4 regions of the Citrobacter sp. ANG330 genome follow, and region 1 is predicted to be linked to each of the others. Evidence: predicted binding sites of a transcription regulator. Region 1 holds the regulator's gene; each other region holds the start of a gene.

Region 1 (4,173 bases):
GCACGCGTTGCAGATGCTGTTCAAGCGTGCTTAAGGGCCCGTGGGTGAGCGCTTCGGGCGCCTCCAGAATATTTACATCTCCGGAACTGCCCGGCCCGTCGTACTCCAGTCGTTGCTGACAGCGTTGGATGGCAATTTCGCACGATTGCAGATATCGCTGCGCCAGTTCCGGCGTCAGCATCGTATGTTCACGCGCCAATGTCGTCATGGCGTTAATGTGTTCAACAATAAACTGACTGTGCGTCACCCACAGCTTCATATCCGCCAGATAGTGCGTGTTGAAGCCCGGCTCCTGCATCGCCTGATTCAGTGAGTTAAACAGTGTGTTGTGCGCCTGGTTGACTCGCATACGCTGATAAGCCAGCGGTGTAGCCTGCGGATCGTCGCTCAGAATCAGACGAATAGCTTCCTGATCGGCCTCCAGCGCATCGTGGGCGTTTTTACGCAGTAGCCCGCTCTGCCATTGTGGCCATAGCCAGACGGTGCCGCCAAATGCAATCAGGCAGCCTATCACCGTGTCGACAAACCGGGGGATAATAAACTGCTCGCCGTCCAGCGTCAGTAGCTGCAGGGTATATACCGCCGTGACGGTAAATCCCACCGTCGCCCAGCCGTAGTTTTTACGGATAGTCAGATAGCTGACCAGGGTGATCACCAGCATCAGGGCCAGCGTATATCCTTCAGGAATATGAAAGTGCAGCGTCACGCCTGCAATAATCAGCCCCACCAGCGTACCCGCCGAACGGTGCAGAATACGCACGCGGGTGGCGCCATAACCGTTCTGCGTGACAAACAGCACGGTCATCAGGATCCAGTACGGTTTCGGCAGGTGTAACGCGGTTCCCATCAGACTGGCGATGCTGAGCATGACGCTGATACGCCCGGCGTTGCGTAGCGCTGGTGATTTCAGGGAAAGGTAGTTTTTCAACGCAGGAAGCAACGGAAGACGGCGCTGTTTGTCAGCCATCAGATCGCGGGCGTAAAGTGGTCGTTGAGTGCGCAGCACCCGGGCGATACGGCTGAAGTGCCAGTAACAGAACTGCCCGACGGGGTTATCCGGATGCTGATGAGCAATTTTTTCCAGCGCGCCAATCTGCTTTTGCATAGAGAAACGGGTCGGCAGTCGGTGATACAGAATGTCATCCGCCAGTACCCGCAACCGCGCGGCGACGGTTTGCGCCGTCCAGCGAATCACCTGCTCAGCGTGGCTGCGTTCGACCAGCTTTTGCACCTCTTCCGGCTGGTGCAGACTCACTGAGATATGTTCCTGTAAATCCAGCGCTTCCTGAAAGGCGCGCAGCATTCGTTTGTAGTCATTGTTGTGATGCGCCGACAGCATATGCATCTGCTGATAACACTGGGTGATGAGGTCGACGGCTTTTTGCTGGCGGACCAGCAGCGGCGGTAGCGTTTTTTCCGGATCGGTGTGCTGAGTCAGCATACTGTATTTGGCTTCGCAGTAATCCGCCAGTTCCCGGTACAGTAGGCTTAGCGACTCGCGCAGCGGTTGCTCGCGCCACAGCCAGAACCAGAACCAGTTAAATAAGCCATACCACAGCGTGCCCAGCGCGTAGATCAGCAACGGTTCCCAGACCGGCATATTTCCTGCCAGGCTCAGCGTAAAAATAGCGGCAATCAGCGAGGCGGGCAGCAGGCGGGCATGCAGTGAACTCAGTTCCGCGGTGACGCCGAGAATCAATGTGAGTCCGGTCAGGATCAGCGGCAACGGGATCGCCTGCGCCAGTAGCAGCTGCATAATCAGGCTGCATCCGGCAAACAGCGACGCGCCAATCACCAGGCGTTTGAAAAAGCGTTTGTGCGGTGTATCAAGCCCGGCAATGTTGCAGCAGGCGGGAACGAGAGAGAAGAGCAAACCCAGATGCAACTGCCCGATGATCAGGCCGACGGCCACGGGCAAACAGAGCACCAGCGTTTGACGTAGTGCATAGTTGATTTCTGGGTGATAAATCAGTCTGCGCCACATTGGCAAAACAAAAATGACGCACTACCGGGTAGCGCGCCATTTCCGATGAGATTAACGAGTGCCGTAAACGACGATCGTTTTACCGTGAGCGGAGATCAGGTTCTGATCTTCCAGCATCTTCAGGATACGACCAACGGTTTCGCGAGAACAGCCAACGATCTGGCCAATCTCCTGGCGAGTGATTTTGATCTGCATGCCGTCCGGGTGAGTCATTGCATCAGGCTGTTTCGCCAGATTCAGCAGCGTCTGGGCGATACGACCGGTCACATCGAGGAAGGCCAGGTTACCGACTTTCTCTGAAGTGACTTGCAGGCGGCGAGCCATTTGAGAAGACAGGCGCATCAGAATATCCGGGTTCACCTGGATCAACTGGCGGAATTTCTTGTAGGAAATTTCAGCCACTTCACACGCTGTTTTCGCCCGAACCCATGCGCTACGTTCCTGGCCTTCTTCAAACAGGCCCAGTTCGCCAATGAAATCACCCTGATTCAGATAAGAAAGGATCATTTCTTTCCCTTCCTCATCTTTAATCAACACTGCCACTGAGCCCTTAACGATGTAGTACAACGTTTCCGCTTTTTCACCCTGGTGAATCAGCGTGCTCTTGGACGGGTACTTATGAATATGGCAATGAGACAAGAACCATTCGAGTGTCGGGTCTGTTTGCGGTTTGCCAAGCACCATGCGCGATTATCCTCTGTTATAAGCTGTCTCCAGAGCCAAAAAATCCGCTGTCTCTGGGGTTGCAAAAATGTGCTTCCCGCGTCCTGGGAAGAGACTGTCAAAAACGAACTGCAGCCTTTAATGTGAAGTCCTCTGCATACATGCAGTACGTCAATGTATTACTGTAGCATCCTGACTGTTTTAGCATAGCTTTAGCCGTGTGTCTCCTGGTGTCTCGCTTCAGCATGACGCAGGTCGCCTTCCGTTGCGAGAATTGTTATGTACGCGTAATCTGTCAGGAAAATTAACGCACTGGAGTTAAAAAATATGCAAGCGCGTGTTAAATGGGTTGAGGGGTTAACCTTCCTGGGTGAGTCCGCTTCCGGGCATCAGATTCTGATGGACGGTAACTCTGGTGATAAAGCACCGAGCCCGATGGAAATGGTGTTGATGGCGGCTGGCGGTTGCAGCGCCATTGACGTGGTTTCTATCCTGCAAAAAGGCCGTCAGGATGTGACGAACTGCGAAGTGAAATTGACTTCAGAACGTCGGGAAGAGGCGCCACGCCTGTTCACTCACATCAACCTGCACTTTATTGTCACCGGCCACGATCTGAAGGATGCCGCCGTTGCGCGGGCGGTCGATCTGTCGGCAGAGAAGTATTGCTCTGTGGCGTTGATGCTGGGAAAAGCGGTTAACATTACCCATTCGTACGAAGTGATTGCTGCCTGATGATCATTGCCTGATGGCGCTGCGCTTATCAGGCCTACTCCTGTCGTAGGCCCGGTAAGCGCAGCGCCATCGGGCACTCCCCACCGTTTATTCGATCTTCTTGCCTTCCATCAGTCGCTGTACCAGCGGCAGCATGATCAGTTCCATTGCCAGACCCATTTTCCCGCCAGGAACCACCAACGTATTGATGTGAGAAATGAATGAGCCCTGCAGCATCGCCAGCAGCCAGGGGAAATCGATCCCTTCCAGATTGCGGAAATGAATCACCACAAAGCTCTCATCCAGTGATGGAATGCTCCTGGCTGCGAAGGGGTTGGATGTGTCCACGGTAGGAACGCGCTGGAAGTTGATGTGGGTGCGGGAGAACTGCGGCGTGATGTAGTTGATATAGTCGTCCATCGAACGGACCACCGAATCCATCACCGCCTCACGAGAATGGCCTCGTTCACTGGTGTCGCGGATAAGCTTCTGGATCCATTCCAGGTTAACGATGGGCACCACGCCGACCAGGAGATCAACATGTCTTGCGACCTCATGCTGGGGCGTGACGACGCCGCCGTGCAGGCCTTCATAGAACAGCACATCGGTGGGTTCGGGCAGTGCTTGCCACGGGGTAAACGTCCCCGGCACCTGGTTCCACGGGACGGCTTCATCGTAGGTATGCAGATATTTGCGTGACTGGCCTTTCCCGGTCTGGCCGTACTCAATAAACGTCTGTTCCAGCAGGCCGAAGTCATTGGCTTCGGGGCCAAAATAGCTGATATGGCGCCCGGCATCGCGCGCTTTGCGAATCG
Region 2 (4,173 bases), on a different contig from region 1:
GAGTGGCAGACAGCGCTTTTTGTGCCTGGATATCCCCGGCATCGGTGGCAATCACCCACGCGCCGTCTCCCAGAATGCGTTGGGCTTGCGCGAGTGTGTCAGGATTGCGCCCCGTAACGGCGACATGCGCGCCCTCGGCAAGAAATTCCTGCGCAGTGGCCAGACCAATACCACTGGTCCCGCCCGTGATAAGCGTGTATTTACCTGTTAAGCGACCCATTTTTTCTTCTCCTGAATTGTCTCTGGAGAATGCACTATAGAAACGTTAGTATCTAAAAGAAACCAGGTACCAAATGGATACTAAAGAGGCAAGAGGTGTGCTATGGCGGAATCAGCCGACTGCGTAACTGAGAAAAATTTTCAGCATCAACCCTGTCCGATGACTCGCTTTGTCAGTCTGGTCTCCGGGAAGTGGGCTATCCCGATATTGTATCGTCTGATCGTTCTCAATGCCCCGGTGCGGTTTGGTGAGTTGCTGCGGGCAGCGGCACCCATCACGCAAAAAGAGCTAACAAAGCAGTTGCGCTTGTTTGAGCTACGCGGGCTGGTGTCACGAACGATTTATCCGGAAATTCCACCGCGCGTTGAATATCAGATAACGCCCCTGGGGTTGACTCTGCATGGCGCATTGGCGCCTCTGGCTGACTGGATGCGGGAAAATGGCGACAAGCTCAATACTGAGTGATATTTCAAGCACAAAAAAGCCCGCCGGAAGCGGGCCTGAAATTATTCTGGCGATTAGAACTGATACACTAAGCCCACAGCAACGATGTCATCGGTCGCGATGCCGTTGTCTGCATAGAAGTGATCATCGTTGTCCAGCAGGTTGATTTTGTAATCAACGTAGGTGGACATGTTTTTGTTGAAGTAGTATGTCATGCCGACATCAACATATTTCACCAGATCTTTGTCGGTGTAGCGTGGGTTACCATCACCATCGTGATCCTGACCACCCAGTTCCTTCCCTTTAGATACCAGGTAAGCGATGGATGGGCGCAGACCGAAATCGAACTGGTACTGTGCAACCGCTTCAAAGTTTTTGGTCTGGTTGGCAATACCGCCGTTTGTTTCGCCTTTACCGCCACCGTAATAGGTCATGTTGCGGGTTTCGGCATACATTGTGGCCAGATAGATATTGTTCGCGTCATATTTCGCGCCAATGGTCCAGGCTTCAGCCGTTTCGCCACCGGCGTAGTTGTTGGCACGGGAACGATCGCCATAACCACGAGTGACCTGAGCGTTCGTACGGTCAGATGAAGAATAGGCCGCACCCAGGCTCAGACCGAAGTCAAAGTCATAGGAGGTGGACATACCGAAACCGTCGCCGTTTTCCTGAGCCAGTTTACGGCTTCTGCTATTACCCGAGCCTTCCTGACCAAAACCTGCGCCTTCATTGTTGCCCTGGTACTGCAGCGCGAAGTTCAGACCATCAACCTGACCGAAGAAGCCTTTGTTACGGTAGGTGGCAACGCCGTTAGTACGACCCAGCATATAGACGTCGGTCTGGGTGTAGGTATCACCGCCAAATTCTGGCAGCATATCGGTCCACGCTTCAACGTCGTAAACGACGCCGTAGTTGCGACCATAATCAAAGGTGCCGTTCTGGCCAAAACCTAAACCGGCAAAGCCCAGACGCGTCCAGGAGTTACCGTGGTCGCTTTCGGTTGTATTTGCCTGGATATTGTATTCCCACTGGCCGTAGCCGGTCAGTTGATCCATGATCTGGGTTTCACCCTTGAAGCCAAGACGTGCATAGGTCATGTCGCCATCGCTGCCCGTGTCGTCAGAGAAGTAGTGCAGACCATCTACTTTTCCGTACAGGTCCAGTTTATTACCGTCTTTATTATAGACTTCAGCTGCATGTGCCGCGCCAGCAATAAGTAATGCTGGAACAAGCATTGCCAATACTTTTCTGTTCATTATGTCTTCCCTTAGGGTAATAATTATCGTGAATAAATGCTACTTTCCAAAAGAGCACGTTTGGATACTATTCTATAGAGTTCATTTTATTTTAAAAATAACATGTAACAATTATATTTTAAATATTTCTAAATGTTTCTTTTTGCCTTTTTATAATTCAGGTTATATGGTTTATTTAAAAACCATACACATTTATTATGATTTAATATCAATATGTTATGTTTTTCATGAAAAGATTCATGATTTGAATGATTGGCCGGGTAAACAAAACCCGTCACAGGAGGTAAATAATAAAAAAAACCGGCATAAATGCCGGTTATAAAAAAGGAAAATAAATGATAAAAAGGCTAATGACGCGATCATAATGACATATATAAAATAAAACAGAAACGGGATTTACGTGACGTATGTTTTATTGGCTTGTGATATGTATAAGTAAACGTGAGAAGGGTGTATTCATAAAATTTAGGGCGTTAACCGGGGTTTTTGTGACATAGCTAAAATTGCCCTGGATCAATACATATGCAAAATCAATGACTGTCGGGCTGGTTGTGACATACATAACAAAAAAGTGTGATTATAATCACAAAAAGTACAGTGAGTTTTTAGATTGACATCCCAGAAATGGAGTTTCCTTTGAACAGTATGGAAGAAAGAGCAACACGGAGTCTGGGCGGCAAACTGGCATTATGGGTATTTTACGCTTTCTGCGTCTATTTCATCTGGGCCATGCTGCGCTACGCCTGGGTGATCAGCCACATTCAGTCGATTCCGGTTGCCGGATTTGAAAGTTCGCTTGGCTCAACCAGCGGAAAATGGATAGGCGCGCTGCTGGGGTTTCTGGTGCTCGGACTGGTGGGATTGATCCTCGGTAGTATCGCCTGGTATACGCGCCCACGCCGTCAGCCTGGGTGAAGACGGCAGAAAAACTTGTTACTGTAGCGTTTCTTAACCTACGGGAGGCAATGTGGATCTTCAGCACTGGCAATCGCAATTTGAAGCCTGGTTATGCAACCATCACACCCGGCAGGATGCCGCGCATGATATTTTTCACTTCCGCCGTGTCTGGGCGACATCGCGGCAACTGATGGAAGGGCAGGAGGTCGATGGGCTGGTCGTGCTGACCGCCTGTTATTTTCATGACATTGTCAGCCTCGCCAAAAACCATCCGGACCGTCATCGCTCGTCTGTACTGGCTGCCGCTGAAACCCGTCGTATCCTCATCCGTGATTTTCCCGCTTTCCCCGACTCGCAACTGGCGGCGGTTTGCCATGCGATTGAAGCCCACAGTTTTAGCGCAAATATTGCCCCTTTAACGCTTGAAGCAAAAATCGTTCAGGATGCCGACCGGCTTGAGGCGCTCGGGGCGATAGGACTGGCGCGGGTCTTTGCGGTTTCTGGCGCCTTAGGAGTAGCGCTGTTTGATGGTGAAGACCCTTTCGCTGAGCGGCGAGCGCTCAACGATAAACAGTTTGCCCTCGATCACTTCCAGACCAAATTACTGGCGTTGCCCGATACCATGCAAACCGCGCGTGGACGTGAACTTGCCCGGTATAACGCTGAGTTCCTGGTGAACTACATGGCAAAGTTAAGCGCGGAACTAAAAGGTGAGTACGAATCTGTCGATCCGGCAGTGATCCGCGCATTTCGCCCCAGCCACTCGTGAGGCAAATTTTATGTTAACCTGACGCTACTCTTTTTTGGTCGGTTAACGATATGCAACAAAATCTTTCAGTAACAGGTTCATTGGTTCCCGCAACGGACAGCAATGCAGACGTTGCGCAGGGGCTATTGGCGAAATTGTTGGAAATTTATGATGTTAAAACGTTGGTGGCTTGCCTGAATGGAATGGGTGAGAACCACTGGAGTCCGGCCATTTTAAAGCGCGTGGTGGCGAATGCTTCGGCATGGCATCGATTAAGCGAGCGGGAGTTGGCGTTTTTGCGCACTCTGTTACCCACGCCGCCAGCACACCATCCGCACTATGCTTTCCGGTTTATCGATCTCTTTGCGGGTATTGGCGGTATTCGTCGTGGATTTGAGGCGATAGGCGGGCAGTGCGTGTTTACCAGCGAGTGGAACAAACATGCGGTGCGCACCTATAAAGCTAACTATTACTGCGACCCGGCCAGCCACCACTTTAATGAAGACATTCGCGATATCACGCTCAGCCATCGCGAAGGTGTCAGCGACAATCAGGCGGCAGAGCATATTCGCCAGCACGTGCCGCAACACGATGTCCTGCTGGCAGGC
Region 3 (4,173 bases), on a different contig from region 1:
TTCCCACAGACCACTGAAATCCGCGGCCTGCGTCTGGACTTCAAAAAAGGTCAGCTTGATGCTAACAACTACCGCACTGGCATCGCGGAGCATATTAAGCAGGCGATTGTTGAGCAGGAACGTCTCGGTCTGGACGTGCTGGTCCACGGTGAAGCCGAACGCAACGACATGGTGGAATACTTTGGCGAACATCTGGATGGTTTCGTCTTCACCCAGAATGGTTGGGTGCAAAGTTACGGCTCTCGCTGCGTGAAACCGCCGGTGGTGATTGGCGATATCAGCCGTCCTGAGCCGATCACCGTTGAATGGGCAAAATATGCGCAGTCACTGACCGACAAACCGGTAAAAGGCATGCTGACCGGCCCGGTAACCATTCTCTGCTGGTCCTTCCCGCGTGAAGACGTGAGCCGCGAAACCATCGCAAAGCAGATCGCACTGGCGCTGCGTGATGAGGTGGCGGATCTGGAAGCGGCAGGGATCGGAATTATTCAGATTGATGAACCGGCACTGCGCGAAGGGCTGCCGCTGCGTCGTAGTGACTGGGAGGCCTATCTGGCCTGGGGCGTGGAAGCGTTCCGCATCAACGCGGCGGTGGCGAAAGATGATACCCAGATCCACACCCACATGTGTTATTGCGAATTTAACGACATCATGGATTCTATTGCTGCACTGGATGCCGACGTAATCACCATTGAGACCTCACGTTCCGACATGGAACTGCTGGAGTCGTTCGAAGAGTTCGATTACCCGAACGAAATCGGACCGGGCGTGTATGACATTCACTCGCCGAACGTCCCGAGCGTAGAGTGGATTGAGGCGCTGTTACAAAAAGCGGCGCAGCGTATTCCGGCTGAACGTCTGTGGGTGAACCCGGACTGTGGTCTGAAAACCCGCGGCTGGCCGGAGACCCGGGCAGCGCTGGCGAACATGGTGAAAGCCGCGCAGAATCTGCGTCAGGCTTGATGACACGCAGGCCCGGTAAGGCGTCGCCGCCCCCGGGCTTTTCGCTTTTACGCTTTTTTGCCACCGTACTGCGCAAACCAGGCCAGCATTCTTTCCCAGCCGTCTTTGGCAGATTCTTCGTGATAGCTCGAGCGATAGTCGGCATTGAAGGCATGACCCGCATCGGGATAGACGACGATTTCCGCGGTAGCGTTAGCGGCGCGTAGCGCCTGGCGCATAGTCTCAACGCTTTCCTGCGGAATACTGTTATCTTGCCCACCATACAGACCCAGTACCGGAGCGTTCAGGTCGGTGGCCACATCAACGGGATGCTTTGGTGAATTCAGCGTCTTATCGCCGATCAGTTTCCCATACCACGCGACAGCAGCTTTCAACTGCGGGTTATGCGCCGCATAGAGCCAGGTGATGCGACCGCCCCAACAAAAACCGGTCATCATCAGGCGATGCACATCGCCACCGTTACGGGACGCCCAACTGGCGACGTGATCCAGATCGGCTAACACCTGGGAATCCGGCACTTTTGCCACAAGGCCGCTGAGCAGCGTAGGAATATCCGCGAAATCATTCGGGTCGCCCTCACGGAAATAGAGTTCTGGTGCGATTGCCAGATACCCTTCCAGCGCCAGACGACGGCATATATCGCGGATATGTTCATGCACGCCAAAGATTTCCTGCACTACAATGACCACTGGCAGTGGGCCATCGCTCTGTTTCGGTCGCGCGTGATACGCCGGCATATCGTCGCCCTGGGAAGGGATCGACGTCACACCCGCGACAATGGCGTCGTCCGGAGTATGAACTGAGGTAGCGGCAACAGGGGATGCTGCAGGTGCAAAACCGGTTTGTTGTGTTGATGTCATGGTATTCTCCGTACCCTTAGAAAAATAGCGCACTGTTAACTATAGACAGCCTTTAACATTTCACACTGCCTCAAACGGCTCGCTTTTTGTGCGAAGAAAGCGAAAATTGGCTTGTTAGTGTGATTTGAATCACTATTTGCTGGTAAGTCCATGCAACTTATTTACGCCATGGTGATGATGGTCACGAAAATATCTTAAGTCCTTCGGTAAAGTGTCTTTTTGCTTCTTCTGACAAAAACCGAATCACAGAGGAGTTTTATATGTCCAGGTCTGACGTTTTTCATCTCGGCCTCACCAAGAACGATTTACAAGGGGCTACGCTGGCTATCGTCCCTGGCGATCCGGAACGTGTAGAAAAGATCGCCGCGCTGATGGAAAAGCCGGTAAAACTGGCCTCTCACCGTGAATTCACTACCTGGCGTGCTGAACTGGATGGCAAAGCCGTCATCGTCTGCTCGACCGGTATCGGCGGTCCGTCTACCTCTATTGCTGTGGAAGAACTGGCGCAGTTGGGCATTCGTACCTTCCTGCGTATTGGCACCACCGGCGCCATTCAGCCGCACATCAATGTCGGCGATGTTCTGGTCACCACGGCGTCCGTCCGTCTGGATGGCGCGAGCCTGCACTTTGCGCCAATGGAATATCCGGCAGTTGCTGACTTTGAATGTACCACCGCACTGGTTGAAGCGGCGAAATCCATTGGCGCCACTACTCACGTGGGTGTAACCGCCTCGTCTGATACTTTCTACCCAGGACAGGAACGTTACGACACCTTCTCCGGCCGTGTAGTACGTCGTTTCAAAGGCTCCATGGAAGAGTGGCAGTCAATGGGCGTAATGAACTACGAAATGGAGTCCGCTACGCTACTGACCATGTGTGCAAGCCAGGGCCTGCGCGCCGGGATGGTTGCGGGCGTGATCGTCAACCGTACTCAGCAAGAGATCCCGAATGCTGAGACGATGAAGCAAACCGAAAGCCATGCGGTGAAAATCGTGGTGGAAGCGGCACGTCGTCTGATCTAATCCTTTCTTCTTCAGTAAAAGGCCGACGCGTTCGGCCTTTTTCTTGTATGCGTTTATTTTGCGTAGTGCCTCGCAGGAAACTTCTTTAAAACTGGACGTTTATACAGCACAATTCTATTTTTGTGCGGGTGAGTATGGCGTCGGGAGGCATTTTGGATATCTCAATTATCATTTATGCGGTTATTGCGCTGGTGGGCATTGCGCTTGGCTGGCTGCTGGCCAGCTATCAGCATGTGCAGCAGAAAGCCGAGCAATTCGCTGAACGTGAAGAGATGGTTGCGGCATTAAGCGCTGCAAAACAACAGCTCGCCCAAAGCGACCACTGGCGCGATGAGTGTGAATTGCTCAATAACGAATTACGTAGCCTGCGCAGTATCAACACCTCACTAGAAGCAGATCTGCGTGAAGTCACCACGCGGATGGAAGCCACGCAGCAGCATGCGGAAGATAAAATCCGCCAGATGATCAACAGCGAGCAGCGTTTGAGTGAACAGTTTGAAAACCTGGCAAACCGAATCTTTGAACAGAGCAATCGCCGGGTAGATGAACAAAACCGCCAGAGTCTGAACGGCCTGCTGACGCCGCTGCGTGAACAACTGGATGGCTTTCGTCGCCAGGTCCAGGACAGCTTTGGTCAGGAAGCGCGCGAACGTCACACCCTTGCACATGAAATCCGTAATCTGCAACAGCTTAATGCGCAAATGGCCCAGGAAGCGGTCAACCTCACGCGTGCGTTAAAAGGCGACAATAAAACGCAGGGGAACTGGGGCGAAGTTGTACTCACCCGTGTGCTGGAGGCGTCCGGACTGCGTGAAGGGTACGAGTACGAAACCCAGGTCAGCATCGAGAATAACGATCGCTCGCGGATGCAACCCGATGTGATCGTGCGTTTGCCACAGGGCAAAGATGTGGTGATCGACGCCAAAATGACGCTGGTCGCCTATGAGCGCTATTTTAATGCGGAAGACGATTACGCCCGCGAAAGCGCGCTCCAGGAGCACATTGTCTCAGTACGGAACCATATTCGCATGCTGGGGCGTAAAGATTATCAACAGCTTCCGGGGCTGCGTACGCTCGACTATGTGCTGATGTTTATCCCTGTCGAGCCTGCGTTTCTGTTAGCGCTCGACAGACAGCCCGAACTGATTACCGAGGCGCTGAAAAATAATATTATGCTGGTCAGTCCCACGACGTTGCTGGTGGCATTGCGGACCATTGCGAATCTGTGGCGCTACGAGCATCAAAGTCGTAATGCACAACAGATTGCGGATCGTGCAAGCAAGCTCTATGACAAGATGCGTCTCTTTGTCGATGATATGTCCTCCATT
Region 4 (4,173 bases), on a different contig from region 1:
ATTTTGCGGTTCGCAGGTGAAATTGTGAAACCACTCATCATTTTTAAAACCATCTTTCATAAAATTTGAAAGTGAGTTTGCGAAGTAGTACTGTGCGGTATCGTGATTGACTCAAGGCGGGCTTTCCCGCATCGCATTCAGGAGAAAACAGAATGAAAATTGCACTGATGATGGAAAACAGCCAGGCAGGCAAAAACGCCATCATTCACCGCGAACTCAAAGCGGTTGCGGATGAAAAGGGGTTTCCGGTATTCAACGTTGGTATGAGCGACGAGAATGACCACCACCTGACCTATATCCATCTTGGTATCATGGCGAGCATTCTGCTGAATTCAAAAGCAGTTGATTTTGTCGTGACTGGCTGCGGTACGGGTCAGGGCGCGCTGATGTCGCTGAATATTCATCCAGGTGTTGTGTGCGGTTACTGCATTGATCCGGCGGATGCGTTCCTGTTTGCGCAAATTAATAACGGAAATGCGCTGTCTCTGCCATTTGCGAAAGGATTTGGCTGGGGAGCAGAACTGAACGTGCGCTTTATCTTTGAAAAGGCCTTTACAGGTCGTAACGGCGAAGGTTATCCGCCAGAGCGTAAAGAACCGCAGGTACGCAATGCCGGTATTCTCAACCAGGTCAAAGCGGCAGTCGTTAAAGAAAACTATCTTGATACGCTGCGTGCGATCGATCCAGAACTGGTGAAGACGGCAGTGTCCGGTCAGCGTTTCCAGCAGTGCTTCTTTGAAAACAGCCAGAGCGAAGAGATCGAAGCGTTTGTTCGCGAAATCCTCAGCTAATTTTGCTCAAAAGCCGGATGTGGCAATGCGCATCCGGCGTCAGGTATTACTTCCTTGTCGATACCGCACTTCCCGCATCTTTCGTCAGTCGCAACGTATCCACCATACCCATCAGGCAGATAAGCGCGATAGCCACAAACGCCAGGCGAAAACTGATGCCTGGTATTGCACTCAACCCCAGCCATTCACTGACGTTCGCGCCAATGCGAATACCGATCGCCCCCAGTGAAATCCCCAGTCCAACGGCCAGCTGCGTGGCCGTGCTGAACAAGGTATTGGCGTAACTCATCTGGGCGGAAGGAACGTCGGCGAAAGCCAGGGTGCTGATGCCGGTAAACTGAATCGACCGAAACACGCCGCCGAGGTACAGCACCAGCAAAATAATCCAGACAGGCGTGCCGGGGGTGATCAGCGCGCAGGCGAGCAGCGCCAGCACATTGAGCGTCCCGTTAATCAGCAGCAGCTTTTTAAAGCCGAGCCAGCGGATAAGTGGCGTGGTTGCGGGCTTAATGGTCAGATTACCGACAAATACTGCCAGTACCAGCGAACCGGCCTGAAAGGCATTCATACCAAACCCTACCTGAAACATGAGCGGCAGGAGAAAAGGCACGGCGCTAATAGAGGCACGAAACAGTGACCCTCCGTACATGGTGACGCGAAATGTTGGCACTTGCATCGCGTCGAGACGAATCATCGGCCAGGCGGTTCGCCGGAAATGTCGCAAAGAGAAGGCAAACGCCCCCACGCCAAGCCCTAACAGAGCTATCGTCAATCCGCTTTCGGGATGTTGAGCTCCCAGCAACTCCATCGCATAGACCAGGCTGACCATCGCAACAGCAGTCGCGACGAAGCCCGGAAGATCAAAAGGACGCCGATCGTTATCACGGATATTGGGAATACATCGCAGCGCCAGCGCGATCGCCAGCAGGCCCAGCGGCACGTTAATAAAGAATATCCACCGCCAGTTAGCGTAGCTGGTAATAAAGCCGCCGAGCGGTGGACCAATAATCGGCGCCACCAGTGCCGGCCAGGTTAGGGTGGCGATGGCCGTAATTAACTGATGCTTTGGTGTGGTACGCAATACGGCTAAGCGTCCCACGGGAACCATCAGCGCGCCACCCACACCCTGCAGGATACGCATTGTCAGAAAACACTCCAGCGTCGTGGAAAGACCGCACAGCACTGAGGCGAGAGTGAAAATGGCAAGGGCAAGCATAAAGATTTTGCGTGCGCCAAAGCGGTCGGCTATCCAACCGCTGGCCGGGATGAGTACCGCCAGAGTAATCAGATAGGCGCTGATGCCAATGTTCAAATCAACCGCCTGCACACCGAAACTTTTGGCCATATCGGGCAGGGCGGTCGCGATCACCGTACCGTCAATAAACTCCATGAAAAACGCCCCGGCGACGAGGAGAGCGGCAGGGGAGATGCCTCGTTTGCTTTCTGTAATCCGGTCTTCTTGCATGTTGGACTTGCCGTTAAAAAAAATTATAAAATTTTACCGGAACTGATAATTCTGTAGTTGATTGATTTATCAGCCGAATAACATAAAATGCAAAGAATTTGTTAATTTTAAATCGTGATGTAAATCACATGTATGTTGATTTTTGTGACGGTGATCATATTATAAGGGCGTAGATGATAACACCTGCATAACAACATAGACGGAGTCATGCCATGAAACTGCGCAAAATCCTGAAAAGCATGTTTGAGAACTATTGCAAAACGTTTAAAGACGTACCGCCGGGCGATATGTTCCGCTGATAAAAAAACCTGCTCCGGCAGGTTTTTTTATACCCGTCGTTCACTGCGTCAGGTGCGGCTATCGTTTCGGCGTGTGAATCGGTACTATGTCGGCCTTCATCACAATCAGGAGCGCATACTATGTCCCAACCGCTGAATGCCGATCAGGAACTGGTCTCTGACGTTGTCGCCTGTCAGCTCGTCATCAAACAAATTCTCGATGTTCTCGACGTGATTGCTCCCGTTGAGGTTCGCGAAAAAATGACCAGCCAGCTGAAAAATATTGATTTTTCAACGCATCCCGCTGCTGCTGACCCCATCACTCGGCGCGCTATCCAGAAAGCGATCGCGCTGATTGAACTGAAATTCACACCGCAGGGCGAAGCTCACTAAAATAAACCGTTGTTTTAAATTTTAGAAATGCTTTTTACGATACCTCCCCAAAGTGGGAGGCATCGGACAGAAAGGGCTTTGCGAATTGGCCTGTCGGGGGAGTGAAATGCAGGCCAATGACGGGGTCACTTAATGCTGTTGGTAATTCACCACATTGAGTACATGCTGATCGGTCTGTTCCGGGCAAAGGCCTGCACGCCTGGCGCTACGCACTTCATCAAGAATCGTTTGTAACAGCAGTCCATCTTGCTGCTGTTCTTTTTCCAGATCGTGGAGAAAATTGAGGGTTGGTGCATCATTCAGCGCTTCTGCTTCGTTGGTCAGCTGTGAAAGCGTGCTGGCGCGCTGCTCATAATCTTCCATTGTTTTCTGAAACAGTTCTTCCAGCGAATGTAAGTCTTCGCCGGGTACATCAATGGCCTTAACGACCGGATTCGCCCCGGCATTTTTCATGAAGTTAAAAACGCGCATCATTTGGGTGACGTTACTCTGAGCCTGAGCACGTAAGAAAGTCGCTGTACCCATCAGACGGTGCTCGGAACACCACTCACTCAGATGGAGGTAGAGATTGGAAGCATAAAACTCAAGATTCATTTGATTATTGAGTTTGTTTACCATTCCAACTGCAGCCATATCAATATCCTTATTTCCTGATAGAAGGGATGTGCAGAACGCATCCGCACAACTTACTGTTAGCAGAATAAGTCCATTCTGCCAGTCCATTATGTGATCGAAGAGTCAATTTCGTTGCTTATCTAAAATAAGCATACCTTCATAAATGAAATAAGAAAATCCTTAAGTGCGATTGTTTATGTTTTTTTACATATTACTGAAGGTAATACATCAAGTCGTATTTGGTAAACATAATGTGAAATTATATATCTTATTGATTTTAATGGCTGATGAATGATTTATTTTCTTTTGAAATGCTGTTTCAAGTCACAGGTTTGAATGGTTTCATAGGGTAATATCAGATTATTGATAATTTTCCTGTCCCTGTTGCGATAATAATCCAGTGAAACCGTATGGGCGGAAATAACGCCGTTTTATCTCCTGCGGAAAACCAGGCAGCGACGTCTTATCAATTATAACCGAATGATTATTTCGTTATTTTCAGTGTTATCAGCCTGTAATAAATGAGGAAAGTTGAATGAAAAGAGTGGCAGTTTTGTTGGCATCGGGTTTCGAGGAAGCGGAAGCCATCGTCACTATTGATATCTTGCGTCGGCTGGACATCGACGTTGAC

The links. The regulator CRP, encoded in region 1, controls carbon source genes, mostly activating them, when cyclic AMP is high. The targets are predictions, from matches to a motif close to ATGTGANNNNNNTCACAT.
Region 2: a site for CRP is predicted at 2,492-2,509, ahead of drpB (cell division protein DrpB). Genes of this name have one in related genera too.
Region 3: a site for CRP is predicted at 1,941-1,958, ahead of udp (uridine phosphorylase). Genes of this name have one in related genera too.
Region 4: a site for CRP is predicted at 2,369-2,386, ahead of azuC (stress response protein AzuC). Genes of this name have one in related genera too.

What each region holds. Positions count from the first base shown of each region.
Region 1 covers NZ_JASJUI010000010.1:138,910-143,082, forward strand. Annotated here, with positions in the region: gene QNN88_RS19250 (YccS/YhfK family putative transporter) at 1-1,984, opposite strand, end outside; gene crp (cAMP-activated global transcriptional regulator CRP) at 2,036-2,668, opposite strand; gene QNN88_RS19260 (OsmC family protein) at 2,975-3,379, shown strand; gene QNN88_RS19265 (phosphoribulokinase) at 3,467-4,173, opposite strand, start outside.
Region 2 covers NZ_JASJUI010000001.1:515,107-519,279, reverse strand. Annotated here, with positions in the region: gene QNN88_RS02655 (SDR family oxidoreductase) at 1-220, opposite strand, end outside; gene QNN88_RS02650 (winged helix-turn-helix transcriptional regulator) at 323-685, shown strand; gene ompC (porin OmpC) at 739-1,920, opposite strand; gene drpB (cell division protein DrpB) at 2,566-2,835, shown strand; gene QNN88_RS02635 (phosphohydrolase) at 2,888-3,586, shown strand; gene QNN88_RS02630 (DNA cytosine methyltransferase) at 3,637-4,173, shown strand, end outside.
Region 3 covers NZ_JASJUI010000015.1:16,617-20,789, reverse strand. Annotated here, with positions in the region: gene metE (5-methyltetrahydropteroyltriglutamate--homocysteine S-methyltransferase) at 1-963, shown strand, start outside; gene QNN88_RS21720 (dienelactone hydrolase family protein) at 1,011-1,823, opposite strand; gene udp (uridine phosphorylase) at 2,084-2,845, shown strand; gene rmuC (DNA recombination protein RmuC) at 2,998-4,173, shown strand, end outside.
Region 4 covers NZ_JASJUI010000001.1:460,594-464,766, reverse strand. Annotated here, with positions in the region: gene QNN88_RS02330 (RpiB/LacA/LacB family sugar-phosphate isomerase) at 153-791, shown strand; gene QNN88_RS02325 (MFS transporter) at 838-2,256, opposite strand; gene azuC (stress response protein AzuC) at 2,469-2,555, shown strand; gene QNN88_RS02315 (DUF2766 family protein) at 2,676-2,927, shown strand; gene QNN88_RS02310 (non-heme ferritin-like protein) at 3,057-3,560, opposite strand; gene QNN88_RS02305 (DJ-1/PfpI family protein) at 4,078-4,173, shown strand, end outside.